2 linked regions of the Stappia indica genome follow. Each later gene encodes a partner of the first gene's protein in a complex. Links are inferred from orthologs where the notes say so. Each region holds a gene or a part of one and is shown on either strand. Other genes may lie near its edges.

The links. The genes of interacting proteins can lie anywhere in the genome.
Region 2: the proteins of dapF (region 1) and GH266_RS15970 are in contact, whole or in part, in a solved structure (PDB 5YGU), measured with the Escherichia coli proteins. The link is inferred for Stappia indica from one-to-one orthologs.

What each region holds. Positions count from the first base shown.
Region 1 is NZ_CP046908.1:2,542,617-2,548,350, forward strand. The notes cover bases 157-3,067. They hold dapF (diaminopimelate epimerase), read right to left. Parts: upstream 2,111-3,067; coding sequence 1,202-2,110; downstream 157-1,201. Other genes in these bases: mtaB (tRNA (N(6)-L-threonylcarbamoyladenosine(37)-C(2))-methylthiotransferase MtaB), read right to left, coding at 157-1,205; GH266_RS11910 (pirin family protein), read right to left, coding at 2,335-3,067. In the rest of the region: more of mtaB, read right to left, coding at 1-156; more of GH266_RS11910, read right to left, coding at 3,068-3,252; GH266_RS11915 (L,D-transpeptidase family protein), read right to left, coding at 3,394-3,966; GH266_RS11920 (response regulator transcription factor), read left to right, coding at 4,132-4,815; GH266_RS11925 (cyclic nucleotide-binding domain-containing protein), read left to right, coding at 4,990-5,499; GH266_RS11930 (organic hydroperoxide resistance protein), read right to left, coding at 5,556-5,734. UniProt on the Escherichia coli protein: Involved in the succinylase branch of the L-lysine biosynthesis and in the biosynthesis of the pentapeptide incorporated in the peptidoglycan moiety. Catalyzes the stereoinversion of LL-2,6-diaminopimelate (L,L-DAP) to meso-diaminopimelate (meso-DAP).
Region 2 is NZ_CP046908.1:3,399,208-3,404,617, reverse strand. The notes cover bases 2,629-5,410. They hold GH266_RS15970 (RNA pyrophosphohydrolase), read left to right. Parts: upstream 2,629-3,660; coding sequence 3,661-4,161; downstream 4,162-5,410. Other genes in these bases: queG (tRNA epoxyqueuosine(34) reductase QueG), read right to left, coding at 5,148-5,410; GH266_RS15965 (SDR family NAD(P)-dependent oxidoreductase), read left to right, coding at 4,366-5,130; GH266_RS15975 (divergent polysaccharide deacetylase family protein), read left to right, coding at 2,629-3,593. Outside these bases: GH266_RS15985 (murein hydrolase activator EnvC family protein), read left to right, coding at 1-1,003; GH266_RS15980 (S41 family peptidase), read left to right, coding at 1,000-2,334; more of GH266_RS15975, read left to right, coding at 2,406-2,628. UniProt on the Escherichia coli protein: Master regulator of 5'-end-dependent mRNA decay.

The DNA.
Region 1 (5,734 bases):
GCCCCCTTGCCGGCCGCGGCCTCGGGCGAGAACTCCACCTGGGTGAACTGCTCGCTGCGTCCCAGCCCCTCGCGCTCGATCAGGACCTGCCGCTCGCGTCCCTGCTCGGCTTCCAGATGCACCAGCAGCGCCGCCTCGCCCTTTTCGCGCAGCCGCGCGGCGCGCTCCTTCACCACCTGGCGGGGCAGCTGCGGCATGCGTGCCGCCGGCGTGCCCTTGCGCGGCGAGAAGGGAAAGACATGCAGATGCGTCAGCCCGCAATCGTCGACGATGGCGAGCGAATTGGCGAACATCGCCTCGGTCTCGGTCGGGAAACCGGCGATGATGTCGGCGCCGAACACCACGTCCGGGCGCAGCCGGCGCACCTCCTCGCAAAAGCCGATCGTGTCGGCGCGCAGGTGCCGCCGCTTCATCCGCTTGAGGATCATGTCGTCGCCGGCCTGCAGCGACAGGTGCAGATGCGGCATCAACCGCTCTTCCTCGGCGATGGCGCGCATCAAGGCCGGGTCCGCCTCGATGGAATCGATGGAAGACAGCCGCAGCCGGTCGAGCCCCGGCACCAGCTTGAGGATCTTGGCGACGAGATCGCCGAGCTTCGGCGCCCCCGGCAGGTCGGCGCCGTAGCTGGTGATGTCGACGCCGGTCAGCACCACTTCGCGGTAACCGTTGTCCGCCAGCCTTGCAATCTGGTCGACGACGACGCCCATCGGCACCGAGCGGGAATTGCCGCGCCCGAACGGGATGATGCAGAAGGTGCAGCGATGGTCGCAGCCGTTCTGCACCTGCACGAAGGCGCGGGCGCGGCCCTCCAGCCCGTCGATCAGGTGCTCGGCCGTCTCGCGCACGCTCATGATGTCGTTGACGCGGATCTTCTCGCTGTCGTCGAGGCCGAACTGCGCGACGCGGCCGTAGGAGGCGCGCTCCAGCTTCTCCGAGTTGCCGAGGACGAGGTCGACCTCCTCCATGCCGGCGAAGGTTTCCGCCTCGGTCTGGGCGGCGCAGCCGGTGACGATGATGCGCGCGCCCGGATTGTCGCGCCGCGCCTTGCGGATCGACTGGCGCGCCTGGCGCACCGCCTCCGCCGTCACCGCGCAGGTGTTGATCAGGATCGCGTCCTTGAGGCCGGCGGCCTCCGCCTCGCGCTTCATCACCTCGGATTCGTAGGCGTTGAGGCGGCAGCCGAATGTGACGACGTCGATGCTCACCGGACCACCTCGAGGATCGGCCGGTCGCCGGGCGCGGTCTTCTCGAAGGTCAGCGTCTGCGGGTCCAGCAGTCCCTCGAACTCCACCTCGGTGTCGCCGGTCATCAGGATGTGGTCGTCGCTCTCGCGCCACTCGATGTCGAGCGGCCCGCCCGGCAGCAGCACCCGCACCTTGCGCCCCGTGCGCCGGTCGCGCGCAGCGGCAACGCCGACGGCGCAGGCCGCCGTGCCGCAGGCCTTCGTCAGCCCGACGCCGCGCTCCCATACCCGGATCTCGACTTCCCCGTCCGACAGGACATGGGCGAGCGAGATGTTCGCCCGCTCCGGGAACATCGGATGGTTCTCCAGCATCGGCCCGATCCGCGCCAGATCGTAGGCGTCCAGATCGCGCACCCAGAAGATCGCGTGCGGATTGCCGACATTGACCACCGAGGGCGTATGCAGGATCGGCGCATCGATCGGCCCGATCTGCAGCTCGATCGCCCGCGTGTCGTGGAATTCCTCGGCCAGCGGGATCTCGTTCCAGGCAAAGCGCGGGCGGCCCATGTCGACCGTCACCCGGCGCGCATCGTCCGTTGCCGAGGCCTTCAGCAGCCCCGCATTGGTCTCGATGGTCGCGGCCGCATTGCCGCTTTCCTCCATCAGGAGCCGGCCGATGCAGCGCGTGGCGTTGCCGCAGGCATCCACCTCGCCGCCGTCCCGGTTGTGGATGCGCATGAAGGCATCCGCCCCGCCGTGGCTGCGTTCCACCGTGATCATCTGGTCGAAGCCGATGCCGCCGTCCCGCTCGCCGATCCGGCGGATGGCATCCGGATCGAGGCGCACGGGCGCCTCACGGGCGTCCCAGACAACGAAATCGTTGCCCAGCCCGTTCATCTTCAGAAAGGGAATCCTGCGCTCGCTCATCGCGAAAGTCGTCCATCTCGCCGCCCGCCGCCTGTCGGGCGGGGCAGGCCATCTGCGGCGCGCGCCTCGATATCGAGGAAGGCGCGACCGGCCGTTTCCCGTCTATATGGCGGAAAAGGCCGCGCGGTTCCAGTGCTCGCGTGTTTCGCCGCGCTGACAGGCCGCAGACAGCCGGGACGGGACGGCGGCGCGTCCGGGCGAACCTGCCGCCCGGACGCGCTCCTTCAGCGCTTGGCACCCTCGCGGATGAAGGTGCCCTTCTGCAGCTCGGTCACCGCCTGGATCAGCTCCTGGCGGGTGTTCATGACGATGGGCCCGTGCCAGGCCACCGGCTCGCGGATCGGCGCGCCGGAGACCAGCAGGAAGCGGATGCCGTTCGGCCCGGCGGTCACGGTCACCTCGTCGCCGGTGCCGAAGCGCACCAGCGTGCGGTCGCCGCTCTGATCGCGCACATGCACCTCCTCGCCGTCGACCTCCTTCTCCAGCAGCACGCCGAAGGGCTGCGACGCGTCGCGGAACGTGCCCGACCCCTCGAAGATATAGGCGAAGGCCTTGCGGTAGGTGTCGACCTTGAAGCGCTTGGTGCGCCCGGCCGGCACGAAGATGTCGGCATAGCTGGGGTCCGCGGCGATGCCGTCGACCGGCCCGCGCCGGCCCCAGAACTCGCCGCAGATGACGCGCACATGGGTGCCGTCGTCGTCGGTGATTTCCGGGATCTCGGTCGAGGGCACGTCCTGGTAGCGCGGGCTCGTCATCTTCAGCGAGGACGGCAGGTTGGCCCACAGCTGGAAACCGTGCATCCGCCCCTTCGCGTCGCCCTTCGGCATCTCCTGGTGCATGATGCCGCTGCCGGCGGTCATCCACTGGATGTCGCCCGCACCGAGCGTGCCCTGGTTGCCGAGGCTGTCGCCATGGTCGACGGTGCCGGCCAGCACATAGGTGATGGTCTCGATGCCGCGATGCGGGTGCCAGGGAAAGCCGGCCTTGTAGTCCTGCGGCCGCTCGTTGCGGAAATCGTCGAACAGCAGGAACGGATCGAGCGCGGTCGGATCGCCGAAGCCGAAGGCGCGGTGCAGCTTCACGCCGGCGCCTTCCAGCGTCGGCTTCGCCGTCTCCAGATGGGTCACGGGTCTGACGGACATGGGACTTCGCCTTTCTCCCGCCCCTTGCAAGGCAGGCTGTTGCACGTCGTTTCGCCAAAGATAGGCGCCCTGCCCCGCCGCACCAGAGTGCAGCCGCTGGACGCAGTGTTCAACCTAACGACGACAATCGCAACGCACCGTTCAGCCGACCTCGATGGCGGCACCCGGCCCGCAGGCGGAAAGCAGGATCTCCATGTCCGCCCGCGCCACCGCCACGCAGCCTTCCGTCGGCGTGTAGCCGGGCCGCGCCAGGTGAAAGAAGATGGCGCTGCCGAGCCCCGGCACCGCCGGATGGAGGTTGCAGTCGAGCACCACAACGATGTCGTAGAGCGGATCGTCCCGCCACAGCACCTCGTGCGAGGCGGCAAAGGGCAGCGGCACCAGCTTGTTGTAGCGCGGATGGCCCGGCGCATCGCACCAGCCGGCGCGCGGCAACGGCGCAACCGGCAGGGCCGAGCGCGGCCGCGCCCCCCGGTCGGGGCGATAGTAGACCTGCAGCAGCTCGAAGCGTCCGGCCGGCGTTGCCCCGTCCCCCTCGCGCTTGAAGCGGGAAATCCCCCCGCGCCCGATCGCACACGGCGCCGTGAAGGTGCCGAGCTGCAGCACGCCGCGCTTTGCGCCCGCCGAAAGCGCCCGGACCCTCAAGGTTTCGCTCCCCTCTTCGCCGGAAGGCAGGGCCGGCCGGCGGCGCGGTGCGACAAGATCCAGCGTCATGGCGGCGGCGTCCTCACCCGGGGCTCAAGGTTGCGTGAGCAAGATTTGTTGGCGCAAGGCGGGCTTTGCGTCAATGCGCCCTCGCGCAATCGTGTCCGCTTGCTTATGTCAGGAAAACAGGTGCAGATTCCATAGCATGCCCTTCGGTCAGGAAAGGACACGACCATGCCCGCACGCAAAATCCTCATCGTCGACGACGACGACGATCTTCGCGAGGCGCTGGTCGAGCAGCTGTCGCTCTACGACGAGTTCGAGACCCAGGAGGCGGCGAACGCCGCCACCGGCATCAAGCTCGCCGAGGAAGGCCACACCGACCTTCTCCTGATGGATGTCGGCCTGCCGGACATCGACGGCCGCGAGGCGGTGAAGCTGCTGCGCAAGAAGGGCTTCAAGGCGCCGATCATCATGCTGACCGGCCACGACACCGACAGCGACACGATCCTGGGGCTCGAGGCCGGCGCCAACGACTATGTCGCCAAGCCGTTCAAGTTCGCCGTATTGCTCGCCCGCCTCCGGGCGCATCTGCGCAGCCACGAGCAGAGCGAGGACGCGGTCTTCACCATCGGCCGCTACTCCTTCCGCCCGGCGCAGAAGCTGATGACCGACGAGGCAGGCGCCAAGATCCGCCTGACGGAGAAGGAAACCTCGATCCTGAAGTTCCTCTACCGGGCGGGCGAGAAGCCGGTGACCCGCGACGTGCTGCTGACCAAGGTCTGGGGCTACAATTCGGGCGTCACCACCCACACGCTCGAGACCCATATCTACCGCCTGCGGCAGAAGGTCGAGCGCGACCCGTCCAATGCCGAACTGCTGGTGACCGAGGCCGGCGGCTACAAGCTCGTTCCCTGATCCCGCCCCGTTTTTCGCCTCGCCGCCGCACCGGCCGGCAAACTGTCCGGCATCCTGTCCGGCGGGGCGAACTGTCCACCGGCAGTCCGGCCTCGGGCCTTCTCACGCGGTTTCCGGGCTTGTGCAAATCGCCGGCTTCGGCGTAATGCTCAAGGCATGAGTCTCGTCCGGGATATGGAATTGTTGCGCCAGGTGCCCTTGCTCGCCGAGTTCCCGGAGGAGCAGATGCGCCTGCTCGCCTTTTCGGCCGAGAATGTCACCTATCGCGACGGCGAGGTGCTGTTCATCGCCGGCGAGCGCGCCGATGCCGGTCTGGTCGTGGCCAGCGGCGAGGTGCTGCTGGAAGGCGCCGACGAGGAGCGCAAGGAACTCGGCACCTTCGGCCCCGGCAGCCTGATCGGCGAGACCGCGCTCCTGGTCGAGACGCGCCGCCCGGCCCGGGCCGTCGCCGTCGGTCCGACCGAGGTGATCCGCATCCGCCGGGCGCTGTTCAAGCGCATGCTGCAGGAATTTCCCGATATCGCCAGCCGCCTGTTCGAATCGCGGGCGGCCCGCTTCCGCGCCACAGCCGGGGCGCTTGCCCGTGTCGGCACCGTGCTGGAGCAGCTGGAGCGCGAGCACGTCGCGTTTCGCGAGTCCCGCCGCCGCGCCGGCCCACAGGACGGCGACGGCGACGAGAGCTGAGGACCGCAGGCCGGGCAACCCGCCCAGGCTCCGGTCAGGCCAGGTTCAGTTCCCGATTACTTGACGTTCAGCGTCACCGGGATGTTGCCCCGCGTTGCGTGGGAATAGGGGCACACCACATGCGCCTTTTCCACCAGCGCCTGCGCATCCGCCGTGTCGAGGCCCGGCACGGTGATGTTCAGCGTCACGGCGATGCCGAAGCCGGTGCCGTCGTCGCGCGGGCCGATGCCCACAT
Region 2 (5,410 bases), 860 kb from region 1 along the record:
CCTGGGAGAGAACGAGGACGCAGTGCGCGCATCCCTGGTCAAACGACAGGACGTGCTGGCCGAGGTGCTCTCGGCCCTGCAGCGCATCGGCCGGCATCCGCCGCCGCCGCTTGCGGTGCGCCCGCGCGATGCGCTCGGCGCCGTGCGCAGCGCCCTGCTGCTCAACGCGGTGATGCCGGAGCTGCATGTGGAAGCGCAGGCGCTGGCGAGCGACCTCGCCTCGCTGCGCCAGCTCAAGGTGTCGAGCGCGGCCGAACGCGACCGGCTGGTCGCCGACGGCCAGCGCCTTGCCGAGGAGCGCACCCGCGTGGAACTGCTGGTCGCCTCGAAGAAGCGCGACCGCGAGAGAAGCGAGGCGGAACTGGCGCAGGAGCGCGACCGCTCCCGCCAGCTCGCCGAGGACGCGGGCACTCTCAAGGAATTGATCGCGACGCTGGAGCGGGACATCGCCAGCGCGCGGAATGCGGCGGAAGCCGCTCGCAAGGCCGACGAGGCCAGGCGCAACGCACCGCCCCCGTCCGATCCGTTCAGCGATCCGGGACGGCTGGCCCCGGCCATCGCCTTTGCCCAGGCGAAGGGGCGCATCGGCGCGCCCGTGGCCGGAACGGTGCTGAGGGATTTCGGGGCGCAGGACGGTTTCGGCGGCACCACGCAGGGCCGCTCCATCGCCACCCGCACCAATGCCCAGGTGGTGGCCCCGGTTGACGGATGGGTGGTCTATGCCGGACCCTTCCGTTCCTACGGCCAGGTCTTGATCCTGAACGCCGGCGATGGATATCATATCCTGCTTGCCGGCATGGACCGGACGAATGTCGAGCAGGGGCAGTTCGTGCTGGCAGGGGAGCCCGTCGCGACGATGGGAGAGACGCGCGTCGCAAGCGCGGCGACTCTCGATCTCGCGGCACCGCAACCCGTGCTCTATGTTGAATTTAGGAAAGACGGCGTTTCGATCGATCCCACACCTTGGTGGGTTCGACCCGAAGAAGAAAAGGCTCGCGGATGATTCGGAAAGCTTCCCTGTTGCTGGTCGGTGCGCTCATCGGTGGCGCGACAATCACCGCCCTCTCGCAGATGCCCGTGCGTGTCAGCGGCGTGGCGAATGCCGCCGCCTCCGACACCTACCGGCAGCTCAACCTCTTCGGCGACGTGTTCGAGCGGGTCCGCTCCGACTATGTCGAGGTTCCCGACGATGCGGCACTGATCGAGTCGGCCATCAACGGCATGCTGAGCTCGCTCGACCCGCATTCGAGCTACCTGTCGCCCAAGCACTTCCGCGACATGCAGGTGCAGACGCGCGGCGAGTTCGGCGGCCTCGGCATCGAGGTCACCATGGAGGACGGCCTGGTCAAGGTCGTCACCCCGATCGACGACACGCCCGCCTTCAAGGCCGGCGTGATGGCCGGCGACCTGATCACCCATCTCGACGGCGAGCAGATCCAGGGCCTGACCCTGTCGGAAGCCGTCGACAAGATGCGCGGACCGATCAACACGGGCATCGAGCTGACCTTGCGCCGCGAGAACGTGGCCGAGCCGGTCAAGCTGACGATCACCCGCGACATCATCCGCATCAAGTCGGTGCGCTTCCGCGAGGAAGGCGATGTCGGCTACCTGCGCGTGACCCAGTTCAACGAGCAGACCTATGACGGCCTGAAGGACGGCATGGACGAGGTCGCCAAGCAGATCGGCTCCGACAAGCTGAAGGGCTTCGTGCTCGACCTGCGCAACAATCCCGGCGGCCTGCTCGACCAGGCGATTGCCGTCTCCGACGCCTTCCTGCAGCGCGGCGAGATCGTCTCGACCCGTGGCCGCAACGCCGACGAGACCCAGCGCTACAACGCCCGTTCCGGCGACCTGGCCAACGGCAAGCCGGTGATCGTGCTGATCAACGGCGGCTCGGCCTCGGCCTCGGAGATCGTCGCCGGCGCCCTGCAGGACCACCGCCGCGCCACCGTGCTCGGCACCCGGTCCTTCGGCAAGGGCTCGGTGCAGACCATCGTCCCGCTCGGCGCCAACGGTGCGATCCGGCTGACGACGGCGCGCTACTACACCCCGTCGGGCGTCTCGATCCAGGCCAAGGGCATCACCCCGGACATCGAGGTGCTGCAGGAACTGCCCGAGGAACTGCGCGCCAGCGGCGCGGAGACCAAGGGCGAGGCGGGCCTGCGCGGCCACCTGCAGGGCGATGGCGAGGAGCAGTCCGGCAGCCAGGCCTATGTGCCGCCGGATCCCAAGGACGATGCCCAGCTGAAGCTGGCGCTCGACCTGCTCAACGGCGTCCAGGTGAACAGCGCCTTCCCGCCGGTCGGCGACCAGAAGGCCGCCATTCCGAACTGACCAACGACCGGCCGCGGGCGCCCTGGGGAGGGGAGCCCGCAGCCGCCCGTCTTGAAAGCGGATGAGGCACCATGGCGGGAAATGACCTCTCGACTCCCCTCGGGCTGAGCAACAAGAAGAAATATCTCAACCTGCCGCTCGGGCTGATCGGCGCAGGCATGATCACCCTGCTGGCGCTGACCGCGCTGGTGTGGATCGGCGTGGTCGACGATCCGCTGGGCGGCGAGCCCACCGCCTCGATCCCCCTGGAGCGCTCCCTCGACGGCCTGACCGCCCGCGATTTCGGCGTGGTGGAAATCCGCCCGACCCTGCCGGAGCAGGGCGAGCCGGGATCGCAGGCCGATGGCGGCCGCGACGAGACGCTGGGTCCGCGTTTCGAGCCCAAGCCGGCCGGCGAGCAGGACCTTGCCGCGCAGCCCGAAGACGACATGCCGTCGCTGGCAAGCGGCCAGGGACTGTCCGAGCGCCCCGATGCAAGGGTGAGCGAAAGCGGGCCGCACGGCCGGCTGCCGACAGTCTCCGACAACGGGTTGCGGCCGCTCGACATCTATGCCCGTCCTGTCAGTCAGTCGTTCGCCTCCGTCCCCAAGATCGCGATCATCGTCGGCGGCCTCGGCCTGTCGCAGACCAGCACCCAGGCGGCAATCGACCGGCTGCCCCCCGACATCACCCTCGCCTTCGCGCCCTACGGCTCCAGCATCGACCGCTGGATGCAGCAGGCCCGCCGCGCCGGCCACGAGCTGCTGCTGCAGCTGCCGATGGAGCCGTTCGACTATCCCGATAACGATCCGGGCCCGCACACGCTCCTGGTCAGCAACACACCGGTGGAGCTGCGCGACCGCCTGTCGTGGCTGCTCAGCCGAATCACCAACTATGTCGGCGTGATGAACTACATGGGCGCCCGCTTCACCGCCTCGGAAAGCTCGCTGCAGCAACTGCTCGGCGAGGTCACCCAGCGCGGCCTGATGTATGTGGACGACGGTTCGTCCTCGCGCAGCATCGCAACGGCGACGGCGAGCGGACTGCGCACCCCGTTCTCCCACGCGGATCTCGTCATCGACGACGTGCCGCGGCCCAAGGACATCACCGCCCGGCTGCTGCAGCTGGAAGGCACGGCGCGGGCACGCGGCATCGCCGTCGGCGTTGCCAGCGCGCTTCCCGTGACCATCGAGGAACTGGCACGGTGGTCGCGCGACCTGGAAGAGCGCGGGCTGCAGCTCATCCCGATCAGCGCCTCCATCGACCGCGCCGGCCAATAGCCGCCCCCGCCCTGTCCCTACCCCTGCCCGGCCTTTCCGGCCAACTTGCCTTCAGGAGACCTGCCGCGTGCTCAGCCCCGCCGCCCTGCCCGACTATCGCCCCTGCGTGGGCGTGATGCTGCTCAATGCCGACGGCCTGGTGTGGACCGGCAAGCGCGCGCCGGAGGGCGGGGTCGATCCCGACTATTGCTGGCAGATGCCGCAGGGCGGCATCGATGCCGGCGAGGACCCGCTGCCGGCTGCCCGCCGCGAGCTCTACGAGGAGACGGCGATCCGCTCGATCACGCTGATCGCCGAGGCGCCGTCCTGGTTCTCCTACGACTATCCGGCCGACATCGTGCCGCTGCGCCACAAGGCGCGCTACAAGGGCCAGACGCAGAAGTGGTTCGCCTTCCGCTTCGAGGGCGACGAGAGCGAGATCGACATCCTGACGCCGCCCGACGGTCACAAGCCGGAATTCAGCGAGTGGCGCTGGCAGCGGGCGGAGGAACTGCCCGGCCTCGTCATCCCGTTCAAGCGCGCCGTCTACGAAGGCGTGGTGCAGGCCTTTTCCGCCTTCACCCGCTAAACGGCAAGCTGCGGCCCGCTCCGCAGGCCAGCCGCTTCCCACAGGCCGGCCAATCGGCCATGGCGCCCGGCGCCCCCGCCTGCCATGATCGCGCATCCGCGCCTGCGGGCCGCGCCCTTGCTGCCCCGCGCGACCCTGCCGGACCGGCGCCTCCTTTCCAGGAGGCATGCCCCGCTCCGGCGCAACACGCTCACGGGGGACATCATGACACTTTCAGCGGACCTGTCCGGCAAACGGATGCTGATCACCGGCGCCTCGAGCGGGCTCGGCTCGCATTTCGCGCGGGTCGCGGCGCGGGCCGGCGCCTCCATCGTGGTGGCGGCGCGACGCCAGGACCGGCTCGAGGCCTTGGTGGAGGAACTGCTCGGGCTCGGCGCACCAAAGGCGGCGGCGCTGGCGCTCGATGTCGGCGACGGAGCGGCAATCCATGCCTGCCTTGCCGATGCGGTCTCGAAGCTCGGCGGGCTCGACATTCTCGTCAATAATGCCGGCATCGCCCGGGCCGGGCTTGCGGTCGACCAGACGGCGGAGGATTTCGATGCGGTGATGTCGGTCAACCTGCGCGGCGTCTGGCTGATGGCGATCTCCGCCGCCCGCCACTGGCGCGAGACGGGAACGCCCGGCAACATCGTCAACATCGCCTCGATCCTGGGCGAGCGGGTGAGCATGGGAACCGCCTGCTATGCGGTCTCCAAGGCCGGCGTCGTGCAGATGACGCGGGCGCTGGCGCTGGAATTCGCGCGGCTGAACGTGCGCGTCAACGCGCTGGAGCCGGGCTATTTCGAGACCGAGATCAACCAGGGCTATTTCGACACCGAAGCCGGCAAGGCGATGATCCGGCAGGTGCCGATGCGCCGCATCGGCCATTACGAGGATCTCGACGGGCCTTTCCTGCTGCTGGCGAGCGATGCCTCGCGCTTCATGACCGGCGCGGCGATCCCGGTCGACGGCGGCCACATGCTGGCCTGATCTCGGTCCGGCCGACCTCAATCCGGCCGGGCCGGACCATCGTCGTCGGCGGCAAGGGCCGCCTGCCACTCCCCGCGCACCTCCTCGTCCTGCTCCCCTGCCAGCGCGGCAGAAGCAAGGGCGGCGAAGCGTGCCTGCGGCAGCAGGCGCGAGGCCGCCCAGACGGCGGCGCCGCGCACCAGCGGGCTGTCGTCGGCGAGCAGCGGCTCGACACGGGCGGCAAGCGAGGGCGAGCCGGAATTGCCGGCGGCGACCAGCACGTTGCGCAGGAAGCGGTCGC